Regions from separate parts of the Colwellia sp. F1 genome, predicted to be linked through region 3. Evidence: predicted binding sites of a transcription regulator. Region 3 holds the regulator's gene; each other region holds the start of a gene.

Region 1 (3,194 bases), on a different contig from region 3:
GTTTAAGCTCGCTCTATACTGTCAAATTTAAAAAGCCGTGCTAATAATGAATTAGCACGGCTTTTTTGATCTTAAAATTTGTATTTTTGCATGTCTATGATATGCATGCACATTATTAATGCTTAGTTGCATCATAATGATACAAAATTATTCCATTTTTGGTGTTCTTTAGCACTTTTATAAAGTGGCTAGACACATGTTTTATATAACTTACTGTAATAAAAGCAATTAATATTTTTGGAGTAGAAGTTAACGCTGCTGGCATAGAAGTTGAATTATCGTGTTAACATTTCAGTTGTTAGCATTTTATGAAATCAAATAAATCAGTACCCAGCGTAAAAATATTACTTGTTAATCAAAAAATTGAACAGGACCCAGCGCTAACACGTGTGCTTAATCAAGCCAACTATAGCGTTGAGTGCATTAGCAACTCTCATATACCGTTACTTAAACAGGTTGAGTTATCAAAGCCTGATATTCTTGTTATCACTATAAAATCACCTGATATACCTATGCTAGAGAGCTTAAATCATCTTAGCCGCTCAGCACCAAAACCGATAGTACTGTTCTGCGAAAAAGAAGCGCAAGTAACAATAACCCAATTAGTAAAGTCAGGCGTGAGTGCCTATATAATCGGGACTATCGATAATACGCGAGTAAGCTCTATTATTGATATCGCCGTTGCGCGGTTTAAAGAATATCAACGTTTAAAAGACGAGCTTAGCTTAACAAAACAAAAATTAGCCTCGCACAATGTTATTGAAAAGGCGAAGTTATGGTTAATGACAAGTCGCAATTTATCTGAACATGATGCGTATCACTTTATTCGTAAAACCGCGATGGATAATAGCCAAAAGGTTGAAGATGTCGCGACAAACTTGCTTGCCATAGCAAAAATGTTTGAGAAATCGTAAATCAACTTTAATGCAGTAATGCACTAAAAAGGGGAGAAGTGATTATTTTGTAGCATTTGATATTAAATGAATTACGTGTATTAAGAAAAGAACCTTGATTTTAAAGGTATTTAAGGATTTTTTTAAGTGGCACGAAACCTGCTTTATCTATAGTCAGTGAAGTTAATGATGTTAACTTCTTAAGCGACAATTGAAAACCTGTGTCAAATAGCCATGTATTTGGCAAACACAATATATGAAAACTAAAAAACTGCAACGGCGTAGTTTAAATTAGTTTGGCACCGAAGCCTGACACTCCCCAATTATTTGGCGCGGAGTGCCAGGCTTTTTTATTTTAAAAAATATCTAAAAGCAGTAATAAGGATAACAAATGAAAAGTTCAGTACACAAAGTAAAAAAGCAATTAAATCAGACTGTTTTAGCAATAACTATTGCTTTATCCATTACTAGCATAAGCCATTCAGTTCACGGCGCAGGCATAGGTTATCCAGAAAAAGAAGAATTAACATTCGGCTTTATTAAATTAACCGACATGGCCCCTATTGCCATAGCATATGAAAAAGGCTTTTTTGAAGATGAAGGCTTGTATGTCAGGGTTGAGGCGCAAGCAAACTGGAAGGTACTGCTCGATGGTGTTATTGATGGCCGTCTTGATGGTGCTCATATGCTCTCAGGTCAGCCGATTGCTGCTCATATAGGTTATGGTACTAAAGCTGAAATTATTACGCCATTCTCTATGGACTTAAATGGTAATGCGATAACTGTTTCTAATAACGTTTGGGAAGAAATGAAAGTTAATATTCCTAAACAAGCAGATGGCAAGCCAGTGCACCCTATTAAAGCCGATGCGCTAAAACCAGTGGTTGAAAAGTATTTAGATGCTGGGAAACCTTTCAATATGGCCATGGTATTTCCTGTTTCTACTCATAACTATGAGTTACGTTATTGGTTAGCTGCTGGGGGGATTCATCCTGGTTTCTATGCACCAGCTAAAGGAGACACATCAGGTCAATTAAATGCAGATGTTCTACTGTCAGTTACACCACCGCCACAAATGCCGGCAACGATGGAAGCAGGTACTATCTATGGTTATTCCGTAGGGGAACCTTGGAATCAACAAGCCGTATTTAAAGGTATTGGTGTACCTGTCGTTACCGACCATGAAATTTGGCGAAACAATCCAGAAAAAGTCTTTGGCGTTACAAAAACATTTTCAGAAAAATACCCCAACACAACTATTCGCCTAACTCGTGCATTGATCAGGGCAGCCAAATGGTTAGATGATAATAATGACGCTAACCGCCCCGAAGCCGTGAAAATTTTAGCTAAGTCTCATTATGTTGGTGCTGACCATAGTGTGATCGCTAACTCAATGACTGGTACGTTTGAATATGAAAAAGGCGACAAACGCTCGATGCCTGATTTTAATGTCTTTTTCCGTTATCACGCGACTTACCCATATTACTCCGACGCTATTTGGGCTTTAACGCAAATGCGTCGTTGGGGGCAAATTAGTGAGGATAAAACAGACGACTGGTATAAAGAAGTTGCCAAAAATGTTTATCGTCCTGACATTTATCGAGCCGCAGCTGAGTCGTTAATTGAGGAAAAATTAATGAGCGCCAGTGACTTTCCTAACTTTATTAATGAAGACGGTTTTAAAGATCCCCAAGCGCATTTTATCGATGGGATCCTTTATGACGGTAATAAACCTAATGAGTATATTAATAAGTTTGTTATTGGCTTAAAAGCTAACAATAAAATTTAACACGCACTTTGATTAACATCGGGAGAGAAAACAATGGCAACATTAATTCGTAAATTAGCTGGTAATAAGGTCAGTGTTCTTGATTGGTTCACAATTATGGGTGCTAACTTCTCAGCGCTCTTTATGCCTATTATTGGTATCGCTTGTTTTATTTTTATTTGGTCACTGTCAGCTAGCAGCATTGATACTTCATTAGGAAAGTTTCCAGGGCCTCAAGCGGTAGTTACGCAAATGGTTAACTTATATCAAGAGCATGTTGATGTAAGGGCTAAAGAGCAAGCGTTTATGGCACGGCAAGTACAGCGCAACAACGAAAGACTAGCCAGTGACCCAAGTTATGAAGTCAAAATTCGACGCTACACGGGCAAAGCAACATTTTTGGATCAAATCTTTACCAGTTTGATAACGGTGCTGGCCGGTTTTTCTTTAGCTGCGGCTATCGCTATCCCAATGGGGATTGGTATTGGTTTGAGTAAATCACTCAACCAAGCAATGAACCCCATCATTCAAAT
Region 2 (3,194 bases), on a different contig from region 3:
TTGTCCTTGCTGTGTTACTGATACCTCACCGTCTTGAGAGATAACAATACTAATAGCATCGTCTGGAATGGTAATTTGTGGTTGTAACGCATAACCGGCACCTGGGGTAACCATATTGCCTTCTTCATCCATGGTAAATTGTCCGTTTCGGCTATAAGCCGACGAACCATCAGGCATTAATATTTCAAAAAAGCCTTCTCCTTGAATCATTATATCTAGTGAGTTGTCGGTTGTTTGCATATCCCCCTGGGTATGAATTTTTTGTGTGGCCACCACTTTAGTACCTGCACCAAGCATCAAACCGGAAGGTGCTTCACTGTCATTAGCTGTGCGCCCACCAGGTTGATTAATATTTTGATAAAGCAAATCTTCAAAAACCGCTCTACTCTTTTTAAAACCAACTGTACTAGCATTCGCTAAGTTATTAGAAATAACCGCAATGTCTTTGGTTTGCGCGTCTAAGCCTGTTTTACTGATCCATAATGCTGGGTTCATACATCACCTCAAAAAATTTATTGCTTTCGTGTATTCGCTTAATGCTCTTAGTACTAGAATGCACGTAATAACGAAGAGCTACTCGCGTCAACTTCTTCAGCTGTTTTCATTAGCTTCAAGTGCATTTCAAATTGTCTTTGTAGCGCTATCATGTCGGTCATTTCAGACAAAGGATTAACATTACTTGATTCAAGTGCCCCTCCTTGTACCTGTACATTGGCAGCCGCCAATTCTAGTTGACCGTCTTTACGTCTAAATAAACCATCTGCGCCTTTTTCAAGTAGACGAACATCAGGGTCAACCAGCTTAATTCGACCCACTTCTTCTTGCACACTGCTAGGGGCGCCCTCAGGTTGAACCATAATAGTGCCGTCAGAGGCAATTTGTATATTGGCCACAGGTAAAGGGACAATAATGGGCCCATTATCACCTAAGACAATTTCACCGTTTGACGTTTCTAACGTGCCTGTTTCTGTTAAACGCAAGTGCCCTTGTCTGCTATACGCTTCACTTTGACCAAAAGGATCGGCAACACTATTGGCAACTTGTGGTGTTTGTACCGCAAACCAACCATCGCCTTTAATTGCCATATCAAGTGGCCGGCCAGTCATTAGTAAAGGGCCTGAGTCAAAATTTTGGCTTGCGCGTTCAGTCATGGCAAACACACGTGTTGGCTGGCCTTCACCAAAAGCCTGCATAGTGCGCGCTTGTGCTAAATCGGCTTTAAAGCCTGTAGTTTTAGCATTTGCTAAGTTATTAGCGTTAATAGCCAGCGCTTGCATGTTTTGTTTGGCACCGCTCATGGCGACATAAAGCATCTTATCCATAATGGTTTCCAGAAAATAAAAATTGTTACAATAACACTTGCAAGGAAGGTGCCAGAAAAAGACTTTTTAAAATACTTAATGTTTAATTTTAAATTTGAAAAGTAATCACTGAAGAATAAAGAGCGGGTGAAACGAGTGGAGCTGAGAAGCTAGTAACTAGGTTCTAAAGCCTAGTTACTAGGTTCTAGAGTCTAGAGTCTAGTAACTAGATCCTAGCTTTATAATCTATCTAATTTGTAAGATAGTTTGATTCAACTGGTTATCAACCTCTAATGAACGAGAGTTAGCTTGAAAGTTCCGCTGTGCAGAAATTAAGTCAATTAATTCCGTAGTTAAGTTTACATTAGCTTGCTCTAGTGCTGATGAGTTGATCGTACCAAAAGTACCTGAGCCTGCTTCACCTGCTAAAGCTTCACCAGAGCTAATACTTTCTTTCCAGCTGGTTCCCCCTATTTGCTTTAAGCCCTGCTCGTTAGCAAAGTTTACCATAGTAATTCGCGCTAAAGGCTCTGAGGTACCATTACTGTAGGTTGCCCGTACTAAACCATCAGTACCAATGTCAATACCAGTTAAACGCCCTACCGCTAAGCCATCTTGGCTTAAGGCGGTTACTTCAAAGTTAGAGGCAAATTGGGTCGGTTCATTTGGGTTAGGCCCACTTGCATCCAAATTAAAGTCAATAATGATTTGTTGAGTGGGATCAGAGCCATTGGCTAAAATACCAGGGCCTAATGCAGCTGTTTGTATCAAAGCTGGATCTTGGTTAATAAAGTCGCCACCGGCATTAAAAGTAAGCTGTGCGCCATTAACACCTGCCCCTGTAACTGGGCCACCCGGTATATCAACCATTTGCTCATCAACAGCAGTAAACATACTCCACTCATTAGCCGCAGACTTAACAAAGTAATAAGTCATAATGTGACTATCGCCTAGCGAGTCAAAAACTGTCACCGACGTTGAGTTATTAAAAGTTAATGGATCTGTTGGGTCAAATACTGGGTTTGCCGGTGGCACATCACCTGCCGGCAAGTTCATGCGAATATCAACTTCACTCGATTGAGTTGGCGCACCCGATGAGGTCGGGATTCGAATAGGGCTTGCTGTGCTTAAGCTTACCGATGCCGATGTACCATCAGCGTTAATTGGAAACCCTAATAAGTGTCCACCGCCTGAGTTAACGACAAAATTATCTTTATTTAACTTAAACTGCCCTGCCCGCGTATAGGAAGTTTCTAATGAGCCTATTTCAGGTACTGTAGCAAAAAAACCATTACCTGTTATTGCTAAGTCGAGCGCATTATTGGTGAACTGAATGCTACCTTGTGAAAATTGTTGTGCGACTTCTGAGGTTAAAACACCATCTCCTACTTTCGTTTTACCGGCTGCCAAAAGTGATGATGCATAAACATCAACGAACTCAGCGCGCGACTCTTTAAAGCCCACGGTATTAACATTGGCAATGTTATTTGACGTTACATCTAAATCTTTTTGTGCTGCGTTTAGCCCGCTTAATGCTATATTGAATGACATAATTTAACCCTCTTTTATATTCAATTACTTCTTTTATAGGTTGAGCTTTCGTGCGGTACCAACCCAAAATGTCTACTTTTATAAAACCAACTACTTAATTAACCTTCTGAAACTTCCACTACATCAGCTAACTTCATGGCACTACCACCATTAAGATTAAGCACCACGTCACCGCCAGAGCCTGCTAATGTTACACTGTCTACTTTTCGATAAGTCATTGTTTCTAGCTCGGCTGCTTGCCCTTCAACTAAACCAACCACTCTAAAACGATAAGCACCTGCAGGAGCATCTTCTCCTTTTGCTGTTTGCCCATTCCAAGTAAAACCAAATTCTCCTGCCTCA
Region 3 (3,194 bases):
TACTAGAAGAGTTTAGTATTAGTCACATTAAAGACAACTTGGGTATGAGCCTGTCAGGTGGTGAACGAAGACGGGTAGAAATAGCAAGGGCATTGGCCGCTGATCCTGAGTTCATTCTACTTGATGAGCCCTTTGCAGGTGTTGACCCAATTTCTGTTGGTGATATAAAAAAAATAATTATTCACCTTAAAAATCGCGGTATTGGTATATTAATTACTGATCATAATGTGCGTGAAACACTTGATGTATGTGAACATGCATATATTGTTAGTCATGGTGAAATAATTGCTGAAGGTGACTCTGATCAAATTCTTGCGAATCAAACGGTAAGAGATGTATACCTAGGCGAACAATTCACGCTATAGTTAACTTAAGCATGAGAACTTTGGCTATACTGAACTCACTTAGGCTATACTAACCTTAAGTGACTAAAAGTAATTTTTAAATTAGTTATCATAATGTTAGCAATATTTATTAATAGGAAGTAAAAAAAGTAGATGCGCCCAACTCTGCAACTCCGAATAGGACAGCAATTAACGATGACACCGCAACTGCAACAAGCGATCAAGCTGTTGCAGCTGTCTACGTTAGAGCTTCAGCAAGAAATACAAGAAGTACTTGAAAGCAACCCTCTACTTGAAATAAGTGAACAAGACAGATCTAGCGCTGATACGGAAAATAGCGCTAACGATAGTTCAGAGAGACTTGAAGAGGCCTTTTCAGCCACAGCTGAAACAACGACCAGTGAAGAACCATCGGCAAGCATTGATGAAATTAGTACGACAGAAGCCATGGAAAAAAGTGATATTCCTGAAGAGTTAAACATAGATACAACTTGGGAAGAAAGCTACAGTGCCGGCACCTCAAACACTGGTGCTATTAGTAGCCCAGGAGAAGATTACACCTATCAAGGTGAAACAACTGACTCAATTCAAGATCACCTTTTATGGCAAATGGAGTTAACGCCTTTTTCTGAAACCGATAGAGCCATTGCCATAGCAATTATTGAAGCTGTAGACGATGCAGGTTACTTAACGGTTTCAAGTGAAGATATTTTAGAGAGTGTCGGGATTGAAGGGCTAGAGCTTGATGAAGTAGAAGCCGTTCTAAAACGTATTAATGTATTTGATCCTATAGGGGTTGCCGCGCCGTCGATTGCTGACTGTTTACTAATTCAATTAAACCAGTTTAGTTCTGACACTCCTTACTTAACAGAAAGCAAATTAATTATCAGAGAGCATATTGATTTACTGGGTAGCCGTGATTACCGTCAACTCATGCGTAAAACACGGCTGAAAGAGGATGACTTACGTGAAGTGATGCGGTTAATTCAAAGTTTAAACCCTCGCCCTGGTGATGTGATTGATAAAAGCGATGATCAATACGTGATTCCTGACGTTTCCGTAGAGAAAAAAAATGGCCGCTGGGTGGTTGAGTTAAACCCTGATAGCGCTCCTAAGCTGTCAGTCAATCAACAATATGCCGCCATGACTAAAACAACAAAGTCATCGAGTAACGACGGCCAATTTATTCGCGCTAATTTACAAGAAGCCAAGTGGTTTATCAAAAGTTTAGAATCACGCAACGACACTTTACTCAAAGTATCAAACTGTATTGTACAACGCCAACAAGGCTTTTTAGAACATGGTGAAGAAGCAATGCGGCCAATGGTTTTAAATGATATCGCTGAAGCGGTCGATATGCATGAGTCTACAATTTCTCGTGTAACAACACAGAAGTATATGCATACGCCACGAGGTATTTTTGAATTAAAATATTTTTTTTCAAGCCATGTTAGCACTGAAAATGGCGGTGAATGTTCGTCTACTGCTATTCGATCGTTAATTAAAAAGTTCATTTTAGCGGAAATACCTGCTAAACCGCTAAGTGATAGTAAAATGGCTGATTTACTAGCCGAGCAGGGTATTAACGTTGCTAGGCGCACAATAGCTAAGTATCGAGAGTCTTTAGCTATTCCACCGTCGAACCAACGTAAAAGTTTACTATAATCAGTAACTTTATTTTTAATTGAACTAAAGAAGGATCATACTTATGCAAATTAATCTTACGGGCCATCATGTAGATATCACTTCATCATTACGCAACTATGTTGAAACAAAGCTAGCCAAGTTAGAGCGTCACTTTGACCATATTACTAATGTTTACGTAGTATTAACGGTAGAGAAGTTAGATCAAAAAGCAGAAGCCACAGTGCATTTAAAAGGTAATGAAATTCATGCCTCTGCGGTGAATACCGACATGTATAGTTCAATAGATAATTTGGTTGATAAACTCGACCGCCAGATACTCAAATATAAAGGCAAAATAACCCAACATTAGCTTAGCGCCACCACTTAAATTATTATGACACTACAAAATATCTTAACACTGGACTGCACGCAATGTGCAGTACCAGTTCGCAGTAAAAAACGCTTACTTGAAAAAATATGTCAGCTTGCTGCCCAGGAATTAGGCAATGTAAATCCAACCGATCTATTAGATAGCTTACTGAGCCGAGAAAAAATGGGCAGCACAGGTATTGGTAACGGCATTGCCATTCCTCATGCTAGGCTCAGTAATACAGACAAAGCGGTTGCTGTTTTTTTAACCACTGAACAAGCCATTGATTTTGACGCTATTGACAACCAGCCAGTTGATATATTTATTTGTTTATTTGTCCCTGAAAATAACACACAGGAACATTTAGAAACACTGCAAAGCATTGCAAAGCTTTTTAGCGATCGTAAAACAGCTAAAAAAGTACGCAAGTGTATAAACCAAGAAGCAATGTTTGACCTGATTCAGCAAGCCATTTAAATTTTAAACAAGCAAAGTGACAACTTGTAACACCCTCGTTTCTCGACTTTTTTTATCCGCAATTGAGATTTAATATATGAAGCTTATAATTGTTAGTGGTCGCTCTGGCTCAGGTAAGTCTGTAGCATTAAGAGTATTAGAAGATTTAGGTTATTATTGTGTTGACAATATTCCCGTAAATTTACTGCCAGCATTAACGCACACCGTGATTAATGATTATGAAAATGTCGCCGTAAGTCTAGACGTGCGAAACTTACCTAACAACCCGCAAGATATAGAAGAAATCATTGAATATTTACCCAATGCCGTTGATGTTACCACCTTATTTTTAGATGCCGATGATAACGATCTGATTCGACGGTTCAGTGAAACCAGAC
Region 4 (3,194 bases), on a different contig from region 3:
GTTTACGTCAGTGTAAAAGATAATGGTGCAGGTATTAGTAGTAAGAATATAGATAAAATATTTGAGCCTTTTTATACCTCTAGCAGTAAAGGGACTGGACTCGGTCTTGCGGTAGTTAAATCCGTAGTAGAGGCTCATCAAGGGCAAGTTAATTACTTGGGTAAGGCAGGAGAAGGTGCACATTTTTGTATAAAGCTACCTTTATTAGGACAAGCAGCTGCAACACAGGCTCAGCCAGTACAAACAGCAAACCAACAGGAGAAGTCTCATGAGTCAGCATAAAATATTAGTGGTTGAAGATGATGCCGGTTTACGAGAGGCATTGATTGATACGCTTACATTAGCACATTATCAATGTATTGAGGCCGACTCTGGCGAAAGCGCGTTACTAGCACTGAAAGCGCAATCTGTTGATATTGTGGTAAGTGATGTACAAATGGGCGGTATGTCAGGGTTGTCGTTATTAAAAAATATTAAAGTCAATTACCCTAATTTACCGGTGTTATTGATGACAGCTTACGGCACAATAGATGATGCTGTACAAGCAATGCAAGATGGTGCTTGTAACTATATCGCTAAGCCCTTTTCGCCGGAAGTATTGCTGAATATGGTTAGTCAGTACATTCCATTGTCTACAGTCAGTAAAAATACACCAATAGTCGCTGATAAAAATAGTGTAGAGCTACTGAGTTTAGCACGTAAAGTTGCTACAACAGACGCTTCGGTCATGGTGCTTGGTCCAAGCGGCTCAGGTAAAGAAGTACTTGCACAATATGTGCATAATAACTCACCAAGAAACCAACAACCTTTTGTTGCGATTAACTGTGCGGCAATCCCTGAAAATATGCTTGAAGCAACACTATTTGGCTATGAAAAAGGTGCTTTTACTGGTGCAATTCAAGCGTGTCCGGGTAAGTTTGAACAGGCGCAAGGTGGCACTATTTTACTTGATGAAATCACTGAAATGGACTTAGGCTTACAGGCTAAAATTTTACGAGTATTGCAAGAGCGCGAAGTTGAGCGTTTAGGCGGAAGAAAAACAATAAAGTTAGATGTTAGGGTGATCGCCACTAGCAATAGAAACCTTCAAGAAGCAGTAAGCCAAGGTGATTTTAGAGAAGACTTATACTACCGGTTAAATGTGTTTCCACTTACTTGGTTACCTTTGGCTGAAAGGCCAGGAGATATTATCCCGCTAGCACAACATATCGTGTCTAGTCATTGCCAAAAAAAGGGTGATAAAATTGCTGAACTTAGCGCAGCAGCTCGCAGTAAATTAAGTGCTTATCATTGGCCAGGTAATGTACGTGAACTTGACAATGTAATCCAAAGAGCATTAATTTTGCACACAAATCAAGTCATAGATGCAGGTGATTTACTGATTGAAAGTTTTGAAACAGCCAGTATTGACAGTCATAACAAAGCCGTGGTGGTAGACGATAAACTTGGCAATGAATTAAAACTACAAGAGCACCAGATAATTTTAGATACGTTACATGCTTGCCACGGTAGCCGAAAAGAAGTTGCCGAGCGCTTGGGTATTAGCCCAAGAACTTTACGTTACAAAATTGCAAAAATGCGCGACTCAGGTATTAAAATACCGGCGTAGTGTGAATGTTAGTTTTGTTAGCGTTTTATTAACCCCGTTTTTTAGCGGGGTTTTTCACGTTAGTTGCTCTTTAGCGCTTAACTTTATACCCCACACTTAACTCACAACACTTAACTCTTAAAAGTCAATTAGCCTTAAATTTCTTTTGGCATTATGCTTGCATGCTTACTAATTATAGATAATTTTTATTGCGTTATAACAATAAATTGACACAAGTGAGATGACCATGGACATAAGTACTAATTCTTTATTTGCACAAATGCAAAGTATGTCATTACAAGCATCAGGCAACCAACTCCCTACGGTTGGCGGTGATATGCAAGGCGTATCAGGTGTTAATGCTACCGATAAAATTAATACTTCTAGTAATGACTTTGGTAATTTACTTAACGATGCATTACAAACAGTACACGAACTGCAACAAGATACAGGCGCAAAAAAAATGGCCTTTGAAATGGGCGACGACAGCGTTACTTTAGGTGATGTAATGATTGCCTCATCAAAGTCAGGCGTTGCCTTAGATGCCACGGTACAAGTGCGTAATAAGTTTGTTGAAGCTTATAAAGAAATCATGAGTATGCCTGTTTAGCTGGTAGGGTAGGTTGAGGGGGAAGTAGCAAACTAGCACCCAAAACCAACAACTTACAGCCTAGCGCTAAAAATAACGTAGTAAGCGGAGAAATAAAGTGGCAGATACAAATTCAATGGTAGCAACTGATAACGATAGTACAATGCTCGCTAATGATTCAGGTGATGATAATGCTATGCAAGAGCAGCAATCAGGCTTTGCGGCTATGTTAGGTAATGCTGATACGTTACGTCAAATTACGTTGGTGGTGGCGTTATCAATATGTTTAGCAATTGCAGTGTTTGTTATTATGTTGGCTAATGAGCCTGAATATCGTTTCTTAGCTAAACAACCCACTGAAGAGCTCATTAAAACCATGGATTTTCTTGATGCAAATAAAGTAGATTACCGTCAAGAAAACAACACATTGTCTGTACCAGCTGATGAATACCAAACAATAAAGTTATTATTGGCCCGTGAAGGTTTATCAACTGAGCCATCACAAGGCGAAGATATGGTTATGAAAGACATGGGCTTTGGTGTTAGTCAGCGTGTTGAACGTGAACGCTTAAAATATGGCAGAGAGCAACGTGTAGCTAAAACAATAGAGCAATTACAAAGTATTTCAAAAGCGCAAGTTTTACTCGCTATCCCAAGAGAAAATATTTTTGCCCGTCGCGAGAAAAACCCTTCAGCAACCGTAGTGCTTACTTTGCAACGCGGACGTTTATTATCAGTGGAAGAAGTTGATGCTGTCGTCGATATAGTGGCTTCAGCAGTGCAAGGCTTAAGCCCAAACCGTGTCACAGTGACCGACCAAAATGGGCGGTTATTGAACTCAGGTAGCCAAAGCTCCGTTTCGGCTCGCTCACGTAATGAGCTTGATATAGAGCAAAAGCGTGAAAAAGAATACATGGACAAAATAGATAATATTCTAATTCCTGTCGTAGGCTTAGGTAATTATACCGCGCAAGTTGATGTTACAATGGACTTTACTAACGTAGAAGAAACTGCACG

Evidence for each region. Region 3 encodes sigma-54, which starts transcription at its own class of promoters, with help from an activator protein. Its sites were predicted from a motif close to GTTGGCACGNNNNTNGNNT; they were not measured.
Region 1: the regulator sigma-54 is predicted to act here: its motif matches at 1,040-1,058, upstream of AC0UA9_RS14700 (CmpA/NrtA family ABC transporter substrate-binding protein).
Region 2: the regulator sigma-54 is predicted to act here: its motif matches at 1,360-1,378, upstream of AC0UA9_RS11310 (flagellar basal body rod protein FlgF).
Region 4: the regulator sigma-54 is predicted to act here: its motif matches at 1,754-1,772, upstream of fliE (flagellar hook-basal body complex protein FliE).

The regions. Positions count from the first base shown of each region.
Region 1 covers NZ_JBWDLI010000017.1:10,154-13,347, forward strand. Annotated here, with positions in the region: gene odhB (2-oxoglutarate dehydrogenase complex dihydrolipoyllysine-residue succinyltransferase) at 1-6, shown strand, start outside; gene AC0UA9_RS14695 (ANTAR domain-containing response regulator) at 309-914, shown strand; gene AC0UA9_RS14700 (CmpA/NrtA family ABC transporter substrate-binding protein) at 1,285-2,682, shown strand; gene AC0UA9_RS14705 (ABC transporter permease) at 2,779-3,194, shown strand, end outside.
Region 2 covers NZ_JBWDLI010000010.1:136,716-139,909, forward strand. Annotated here, with positions in the region: gene flgG (flagellar basal-body rod protein FlgG) at 1-495, opposite strand, end outside; gene AC0UA9_RS11310 (flagellar basal body rod protein FlgF) at 549-1,322, opposite strand; gene flgE (flagellar hook protein FlgE) at 1,548-2,852, opposite strand; gene AC0UA9_RS11320 (flagellar hook assembly protein FlgD) at 2,951-3,194, opposite strand, start outside.
Region 3 covers NZ_JBWDLI010000015.1:68,817-72,010, forward strand. Annotated here, with positions in the region: gene lptB (LPS export ABC transporter ATP-binding protein) at 1-365, shown strand, start outside; gene AC0UA9_RS14065 (RNA polymerase factor sigma-54) at 498-2,009, shown strand; gene hpf (ribosome hibernation promoting factor) at 2,053-2,340, shown strand; gene ptsN (PTS IIA-like nitrogen regulatory protein PtsN) at 2,365-2,817, shown strand; gene rapZ (RNase adapter RapZ) at 2,894-3,194, shown strand, end outside.
Region 4 covers NZ_JBWDLI010000010.1:101,135-104,328, reverse strand. Annotated here, with positions in the region: gene AC0UA9_RS11170 (sensor histidine kinase) at 1-282, shown strand, start outside; gene AC0UA9_RS11165 (sigma-54-dependent transcriptional regulator) at 269-1,609, shown strand; gene fliE (flagellar hook-basal body complex protein FliE) at 1,836-2,198, shown strand; gene fliF (flagellar basal-body MS-ring/collar protein FliF) at 2,314-3,194, shown strand, end outside.